DNA from 2 places in the Cupriavidus alkaliphilus genome. Region 2 is predicted to be linked to the other one. Evidence: predicted binding sites of a transcription regulator. Region 2 holds the regulator's gene; the other holds the start of a gene.
The links. The regulator FliA, encoded in region 2, starts transcription of late flagellar genes. The targets are predictions, from matches to a motif close to CTAAAGTTTNNNNNNNNNNNGCCGNTA.
Positions count from the first base shown of each region.

Region 1: FHX60_RS20540 (FliC/FljB family flagellin) is a predicted target of FliA. The motif match lies at 1,930-1,956, and genes of this name have one in related genera.

Region 1 covers NZ_JACHWE010000006.1:82,020-86,184, reverse strand. Annotated here, with positions in the region: gene FHX60_RS20550 (oxygenase MpaB family protein) at 1-646, shown strand, start outside; gene FHX60_RS20545 (RNA chaperone Hfq) at 1,502-1,828, shown strand; gene FHX60_RS20540 (FliC/FljB family flagellin) at 2,054-3,361, shown strand; gene FHX60_RS20535 (flagellar protein FlaG) at 3,499-3,876, shown strand; gene fliD (flagellar filament capping protein FliD) at 3,910-4,165, shown strand, end outside.
Region 2 covers NZ_JACHWE010000005.1:118,007-122,171, reverse strand. Annotated here, with positions in the region: gene FHX60_RS18235 (flagellar protein FlhE) at 469-906, opposite strand; gene FHX60_RS18230 (RNA polymerase sigma factor FliA) at 906-1,622, opposite strand; gene FHX60_RS18225 (MinD/ParA family ATP-binding protein) at 1,720-2,511, opposite strand; gene flhF (flagellar biosynthesis GTPase FlhF) at 2,523-4,165, opposite strand, start outside.

The DNA of each region.
Region 1 (4,165 bases), on a different contig from region 2:
CGACATGCAGGGGCGCCTGGGCCGCACCGCGCAGTTCATCGCGGGCACCACCTATGGCAGCCGCGCCGACGCGATGGCGCTGATCGAACGCGTGCGGCGCATCCATACCGGCGTGTCCGGCGTGGCGCCTGACGGACGACCCTACGCGGCATCGGACCCCGCGCTGCTGACCTGGGTGCACGTGGCCGAGGTATCTAGCTTCCTGGCGGGCTACCTGCGCTATGTGGGCCCCCTCGGCGCCGCCGAGCAGGACCGCTATTACGCCGAGGTGGCCCGCATCGCGGAGTTGCTCGGCGCGGCCGAGGTGCCGCGCTCGCGCGCCGAAGTTGACGCCTATCTCGAATCCATGCGGCCCGCGCTGCTGGCCAGCGAGCGCACCCGCGAAGTGGTGCGGCTGGTCAGGAAGATGCCGGTGGCCAATCCCTTGCTGCAGCCGGCGGTCAGCATCATGGCCGACGCGGGCATCGCGCTGCTGCCGCCATGGGCGCGCCGCCAGCTCGACCTGGACGGATCTTCGATCCGCCGCTCCGCGGCGCTGGCCGGCATGCACGTGCTGGCGCCGGCACTGCGCTGGGCGCTTGGCGCCGGCCTGGCGGCTCGGGCCCGGCGGCGCGTAGCGCGCGGCACGGACGCTCAGACGGGTTGAGGGATTCAGGCCGGACAGCCGCGCGAACGGCGTGCGCTGCAGCCGATTAGGCCGATCAGGGCCGATCAGCGAACGCTTCCGGCGAGCAAAGCGGAAATAGCACCAGATTTCCCCCCATTTCAGGGAATCGGGCGTCGGTGAAGTGGCGTTAAATGTGGCTCGGCATTCCGAACGGCCGGTCAGGTTATTCGACCGCCCGGCCACTGCGCCGCAGAGCGCGATCCAAACGACGCGGGCAAAAAAGAAGCCCACGCGCGGGGTGCTCGTAGGCTTTCCAGGACTGCTCGAGCCAAACAGCTCTTGTTACGAATATAAACGCGCTTACATGAGGTGTAAATCCCGCTTCTATCAGGGGATTCCCCTAGCGCGAAACGCGCACCTTTGCGCTTTTCTGGCATTTTTGCCCCTGAAATCATTTTCAGGACACTTCTTGCAAAGGCTGGCAAATTCCCGCCAGCCCAATGTCCGCCTGGCCTTCCCGGCCAGGGGCGCGTGTTCCCACGCACCGTCGGGGCGCAACTTCCTACATGAATTTAGAGTACGAAGCAATCAAATTAATAGAGCATTGCCTCTAGATCACGAGCTGCCTGCCGTCCGTCAACGCTTGTAAAACTTTGTTACTCTCACCCCTGAAGTATTCCCCTTCTCTTCTGGCAGCGCCAACCGCCGGCCATTGCACGACATCGCGGTACCCGCACGCAGGGCCGGGTCTCGACGCAATCCAGGCGGCCAGTCCGGTCGCCGTTACCGAGAGCGGATGTTTCCCCCGCCGCCCAGGCCGTGCCGCACCCCAAGCCGCCGGCCAACGGACCGTTATCAGCCGCCAGAACCCTTGCGGGCTCTTCCGGAGTCGTTGTGAAGAAGAAGGAAATCCGGCCCAGGCAAGCCAGCCGACGGCAACTGCAGTCCCAGCAATTCGCCGCGTACCGCATTACCCAGTCCCCGGTGATCGTGCACCTGTCCAACGGCGCCCGGCTGCACGGGCTGGTGCTGGCCGCCGACGATTTCGTGCTGCTGCTCGGCCGCGGGCCCGACGACATCCAGCCTACCGTGGTCTACAAGCGCGCCATCTGCCTGGTCACGCCGGCCGATGCGCCGGAGGTGATCGGGGTCGCGCCGGAAACGGTGGCCGCGCCCGATTTCGTGCCGCTTTTTATCCCGCGCACCCGCAAGCGCCGCTAGGCCGGCGACCGGACCGGCACCCGTCCAGACCTCACCGCCCGTCGCCGTACGGCGCGTCCCCCGCCCCGCCGCCACCCCGCGAAACTATCGCGGAGATCACTCTAAACCTTTGCCTTGCCCGGTCGATAACCCAAGCAACGGAGGCACTCTACGCCCTGCAAAGCAGGCCGCCAACGTTACGGCACTAGCCGGAATGCCCAAAACTTTGCAAATAGGAGTCGTACCATGGCGCAAGTCATTAACACCAATTCGTTGTCTCTGATGACTCAGAACAACCTGAATGCTTCGCAATCGTCGCTGAACACGGCGATCCAGCGCCTGTCGTCGGGCCTGCGCATCAACAGCGCCAAGGACGACGCCGCCGGCCAGGCGATTGCGAACCGCTTCACCGCCAACATCCGCGGCCTGACCCAAGCCCAGCGCAACGCCAACGACGGCATCTCGCTGGCGCAGACCACCGAAGGCGCGCTGACCGAAGTCAACAACAACCTGCAGCGTATCCGTGAACTGGCCGTGCAAGCCTCGACGGGTTCGAACTCGACGTCCGACCTGAAGTCGATCCAGGACGAAATCAACCAGCGCCTGGCCGAAATCGATCGCACCTCGCAGCAAACCGACTTCAACGGCGTGAAGGTGCTGGCTGGCAGCACCAAGCTGTCGGTTCAAGTTGGCGCGAACGACGGTGAGACCATCTCCATCGACCTGAAGCAGATCGATAAGACCACGCTGGGCCTGAGCGGTTTCTCGGTGGCCAAGAACTCGCTGGACGTTGGTCCGAAGATCACCACGATCAACGCTGCCGCTGGCACCGGTTCGTACAACGTCAGCTTTGCTGCCGGCGACATCACCAAGATCAACGCCGCAACCGGCAAGACGTTCGCAGCAGCGGACCTCGAGCTGCACGAAGTCAAGACGGCTGGCGGCGCTAACTCCGGCCAGTTCGTCGTGAAGGCAGGCGACGACTACTTCGCCGCTTCGGTTGACCGCACCACCGGCGCCGTGAAGCTCAACGAAGCTGATGTCGCATTCGACGACACCGCCAATGGCATCGCCGGCCCCGTCACGCTGCAAGACCAGGTGGTGCGCGTTGCCAACAATGCCGCAGGCGTAGCCACCGGCTACGTCACCGTGCAGGGCAAGAGCTTCATCGCTGCCGGCACCCTGGCTGACGGCGGTGCAGCCGGCACCCTCAACATCGCCGTCGGCACGATCTCCCTGAGCGGCGCCACGCCCACGCCCGAGTTCAGCGGCGTCCCGACCGGCAACGCGCTGAAGAAGATCGATGCCGCACTGAAGCAAGTCGACGATCTGCGCAGCTCGCTGGGTGCAGTCCAGAACCGCTTTGACTCCGTCATCTCGAACCTGGGCACCACCGTGACCAACCTGTCCTCGTCGCGCTCGCGCATCCAGGACGCTGACTACGCAACGGAAGTGTCGAACATGACCCGCGCGAACATCCTGCAACAGGCTGGTACCTCGGTCCTGGCGCAAGCCAACCAGACCACCCAAGGCGTGCTGTCGCTGCTGCGTTAATCGCGTCGGCGAAACGCGCAGAAAGGCTGGGCCGCGAGGCCCGGCCTTTTTGCCCGAGGAGCATTTCGCAGGCAGCCCGACTGCCTGCAAAGTGTTTCTCCTGGAACTGAACCTAGCCAAACCGGACGGAGTATTCGATGGCGCCTCCCCCGACAGTGAACCCCTTTGCCGTGCGGATGCCGGCAGAAGGCTTGGCCGGCGCGATGCCTTCTGGCGGCGCAACTACTATGGCCACCGGGGCTGCGCAGCGACAGGACCGGGTCTTGGCCAGCGACCACACCGAAGCGGTCCATGGATCGGAAACCAGCGCCGCCCTCGGCGAGTTGGTCGACGCGCTCAAAACCACCACCATCGGCCTGCGTTTCGAGATCGATGAAGCCACGCACCGCGTCATCACCAAGGTGATCGACAAGGAAACCGGCGACCTGATCCGGCAGATGCCCACCGAAGAGGTACTGCGCATCGCCCGCGCCATCGACAAGCTGCAGGGGTTATTCATCAACCAGGCCGCTTGAGCCCTGATCATCAGTTGAAGACGAGACAATAATATGGCAACGATCTCTTCCATCGGCATCGGTTCAAACCTGGACCTGAGCACCCTGCTGGAGCAACTGCAGAAGGCGGAGCAGGCACCGCTTGACGCCATCAACGCGCAGGCCAAGAGCTACCAGACCAAGTTGTCGGCATACAGCCAGGTCCAGAGCGTGCTGGATGCCTATCAGGGCGCGGCGAAGAAGCTGTCTGATGCGGCTACCTTCGGCGCCGTCAAGGCCAGTGTCGGCACGACGGACGTGATGACTGTCA
Region 2 (4,165 bases):
CCGAGGCAGTAATATCACTGCGGGTTTTCTCCCCTCTCCCGCTTGCGGGAGAGGGGCCGGGGGAGAGGGCCGGCGGTGGCAATTGCGATGGCCTTCACTTCGTTGAAACTCCTGCCCTCTCCCCAGCCCTCTCCCGCAAGCGGGAGAGGGAGTACACAATCTGAAATGGGAAAGCCCGAGGCAATGATATCGCTGCGGGTTTTCTCCCCTCTCCCGCTGGCGGGAGAGGGGCCGGGGGAGAGGGCCGGCGGTGGCAATTGCGACGGCCCTTACTTCGTCGATACTCCCGCCCTCACCCCAACCCTCTCCCGCAAGCGGGAGAGGGAGTACACAAGCGGAAATTGGAAAGCCCAAGGCCCTTGATGCCGCTGCGGGTTTCTCCCTCTCCCGCTTGCGGGAGAGGGAGAGTACACAAGCGGGAATTGGAAAGCTCGATTAAAAGTCGCGTGGGCAAGAATCGGCAAGGCCCTATCTAAACCCCACCACCACCTCATTACTCCGCCCCTGCAACACCGGCACCAGACTCCCCTGCCCCGGCACTCGGAACGCGAACACAAACCCCTTGGTGGCATCGTCGCCCAAGAACGCATCGGTCTTGCCCTCAGCCTGCGGCAGCAGCACGCAGCGCTGGGCATTGCACAGGTAGGCCTGCAGTTCCTGCGGCGGCGTCTTGGCAAAGCTGTAGCGCCAGCGCACCGAGGTAATCACCCCTTCTGATTGCGGCAACACGCCGGTGGGCAGGATCGGCGGCGATACCGCGCGTTGCCCACGGCCGTACAGGGCCGGGCCGTTGACCGAACCGGTCCAGGCGTGACGGGTGCCGGCATCGAACGCGGCCCACGCGCATGCCGAGATGGCTGCCAGCAGGCAGCAGGCGCCACGGGCAATGCGCGCCTTCCCCGGCATTACAGCAGGCCGCGCAACTGGTTGCGCAGCCGGTTGATGGCCTGGCCGCGGATCTGGCATACGCGCGACTCGGTCACGTCGAGCACCGCGCCGATTTCGCGCAGGTTCAGTTCCTGGTCATAGCACAGCGACAGCACCAGCTTTTCGCGCTCGGGCAGGCGTTCGATGGCGCGAACCAGCGCCTCGCGCATGCCGCTTTCCATCAGCACGGTAAGCGGGTTGCCGTCATCGCTGCCGCCGAGGTGGCGATCGAGGAAATCTTCTTCGCCGGAGCGCTCGAAGTCTTCATAGTGCAGCAGCTGGCAGCCATAGACTTCGTTGAGCAGCAGCTGGTATTCGTCCAGCGGCATCTCCATGGCCTCGGCCACCTCGGAGTCGATGGGCGTGCGGCCGAGCTTCTGTTCCAGGTTGCGCTGGGTGCGCTCGATGCGGCGGGTGAACTGGCGCAGGCTGCGCGATTGCCAGTCGTTGGCGCGCACTTCGTCGAGCATGGCGCCGCGGATGCGCTGGCTGGCGTAGGTCTCGAAGCGCGCGCCGTGGGTGTCTTCGTAGCGCTTGGCGGCGTCGAGCAGGCCGATCATGCCGGCCTGGATCAGGTCGTCGATCTGCACGCTGGCGGGCAGCCTGGCGGCGAGCTGCAGCGCGATGCGCCGCACCAGCTGGGCGTGCGCCTTGACCACATCGGCCTGTTCGAGCTTTCCCTGGATCGTGTACATGGTGCAATTCTCGTGACTGCTGGATGGCTGGACCGGCGCGCTTTTGCGTGCCGGCTGGCTCAGGGTGTGGTGGTTTCGGGTGGCATGGCTGGCAGGCTCAGGCCATGGCGGGCGCAGCTGCTGGCGCGGCGGCATCCGCGCGCAGCGGCCAGGCGCCGATGCCGCCGGCGCTGCGGCGCAGTGCCGCGGTGGCCGGTGCCGCCGGGAAGGCCTCGACCACGCAGCGGCCCAGCTGCGCGGCGCGCGGCACCAGCGGGTCGGCCGGCAGCCAGCCCGCGCACAGCACTTCGACGCCGAGGTACTGGCTGGCGGTGCGCGCCAGGTTGCGCAAAATGGCCTGCACCGTGGCTTCGCTGGCCGCCAGGTTGACGATCAGGTGGAACTGGCGCCACGCATACAGGTGGTGCAGCCGCTTGATGCATGCGTAGGCGGCGGTGATCGACGCCAGCTCCGGACGCATCACCACCAGCACGTTGTGCGCACCGCCCGCGAGCGGCGACAGCGCGCCGTCGGCATCGAGGCCGGCATCAACGAGCACGCTCCGAAAATCGTTCGTCGCCGTCGTCGGCAAGGCAGCACCCGACACCGGCCGACCAGCCGGCACCACCGACAGCACACCTTGCGGGCTCACACCCGCCGCAGCCTCCAGCGACAGCCGGCCCGCGTGAACGTCAGCCAGCGTGCCCACCGGCCTGGCGCCAGACAAGCGCGTGGCACGGGCGTTGGCGTCTTCGTCTACCAGCAGCACGCGCTCGCCCTGCATCGCCAGCGCATGCGACAGACCCAGCGCCACAGTGGTGGCACCGGCGCCGCGTTCGCTGGCAAGCACGGCGATGCGGCGCGTGGTGCGCGGCGCCAGCATCCGGCGCAGGCTCTCGGCCTGGTCCATGGCGAGGGAACTCACTGCACGGCCTCCGCGGTAGCGGCAGGCGCTGCGGCGCCGCGGCCCGGATAGTTTTCCAGCACGTCGAGCAGGGCCAGCATGCGGCCCATGCCTTCATTGAGCACGGTGCCCGGCACCGGTGCGCCCGGGCGCACCGCTCGGCCGGCCAGGCGCGCGAGGAACGCGGGCGCAGCCGCGGTCGGCTCGTGTTCCAGGCGCAGCACCGACATGCCCAGCTGCAGCGCGGCCACGGCGGCGCCGGCGGCATCGTGCGCATCCTGCGCGAAGTGGTCGATGGCATGGCGCATCGTGCGCAGGCCGGCCTCGGCCGCATCGGTCCACAGCGCCCAGCGCGCCACCTGCGCGGCATCCAGGGCCAGGGCCGGATCGCACAGCAGGTAGCGCGTATCGAGCAGCTCCCCGGTGGCGCGGTCGGCCAGGCGGGCCACCACCAGGCAGGCGTCGATGCCGCCGTCGGGCGTGCCCTTGCCGCGCACCGGGCTGTCCGGCACGCGCACGTCGGCAGTTGCCAGCCAGCGCACGGCATCGCGCTCGCGCACGGTGTCTTCGCCGACGGCGTGGAAGGTCAGCGTGTCCGCCAGCGCATCGAGCTTCCACGCGGCGCCGGCGCTGACCACGCGCGCGGTCTTGCGCGCGCTGGCCACCCAGCGCTCGCCGGCCTGCTGCCAGCGCGCCAGCGTGGCGGCGGACGGCATCGCCTCGAGCAGGTTGACGACCTTGCGCGCGGCGCTCATCGCGGCGCGCAGGTTGGCGGCGTCGGATTCGGCTTCGCCCAGCGGCTGGCCGGCACGGCCAGTGGGGGTGACGGCGGCAGCCAGCGGCATGCCGTTGCGGTCGGCCAGCCACAGCGTGTGCTGCGTCGGCTGGGGCGAGCGGCGTCCGGGCACGGCCACCTGCAGCGTGGCGGCAACGGCCAGCACGTACTGTTCGCACTGGCGGGTCACGTCCCGGCACACGGCTTCGCGCACCTGCTGCGACATGGCGCGCAGGGCTGGCGCGCCGGCGCTGCGCTGTTGCCACAGCGAGCGGGCCAGATCGAAGCCCAGGCCCGCGCCATTGAGTTCGGCCACGCACTGGCCCAGCGCGTCGGCGCTGTCGGTCAGCGAGCGCAGCACGTCGGTGGCGCCACCGCGCGCAGTTGTCTCTTCCCCCGCGCCAGCGGCGGCACGGCGCGCGGCATCGGCATCGGCAAACACCGAGCCGCGGCGCGGCGTCAGGAAGGCGCGCTCCACCAGCGCGGTGCTGCTGGCCAGTTCCAGGTGCTCGGGCACGCGCTGCCCGGTGGAGGCATAGAAGACAGGCAATCGGTGGCGGATCACCACGTCCAGCACCGAACCCAGGTGGGTGGCTTCGTCCAGCTTGCTGATGATGCAGCCATCGATGCCGCCGCCATCCGGCGCGGCGTCATGGCGGTAGGCATGCACCACTTCATTGAGGGTATCGCCGTGGCTGGCGCCGTTGAGCAGCAGCACGCGCTGCACCGGCGCGGGCACGCCGGCCAGCATGGCGATCTGTTCCGACAGGCTGCGGTCGCGTTGGCTCATACCAACGGTGTCGATGATCACCAGGTGCTTGTCCTTCATCGCCGCCAGCGCAAAGCGCAAGTCGGCGGCGTCCTTCACCGCATGCACCGGCACGC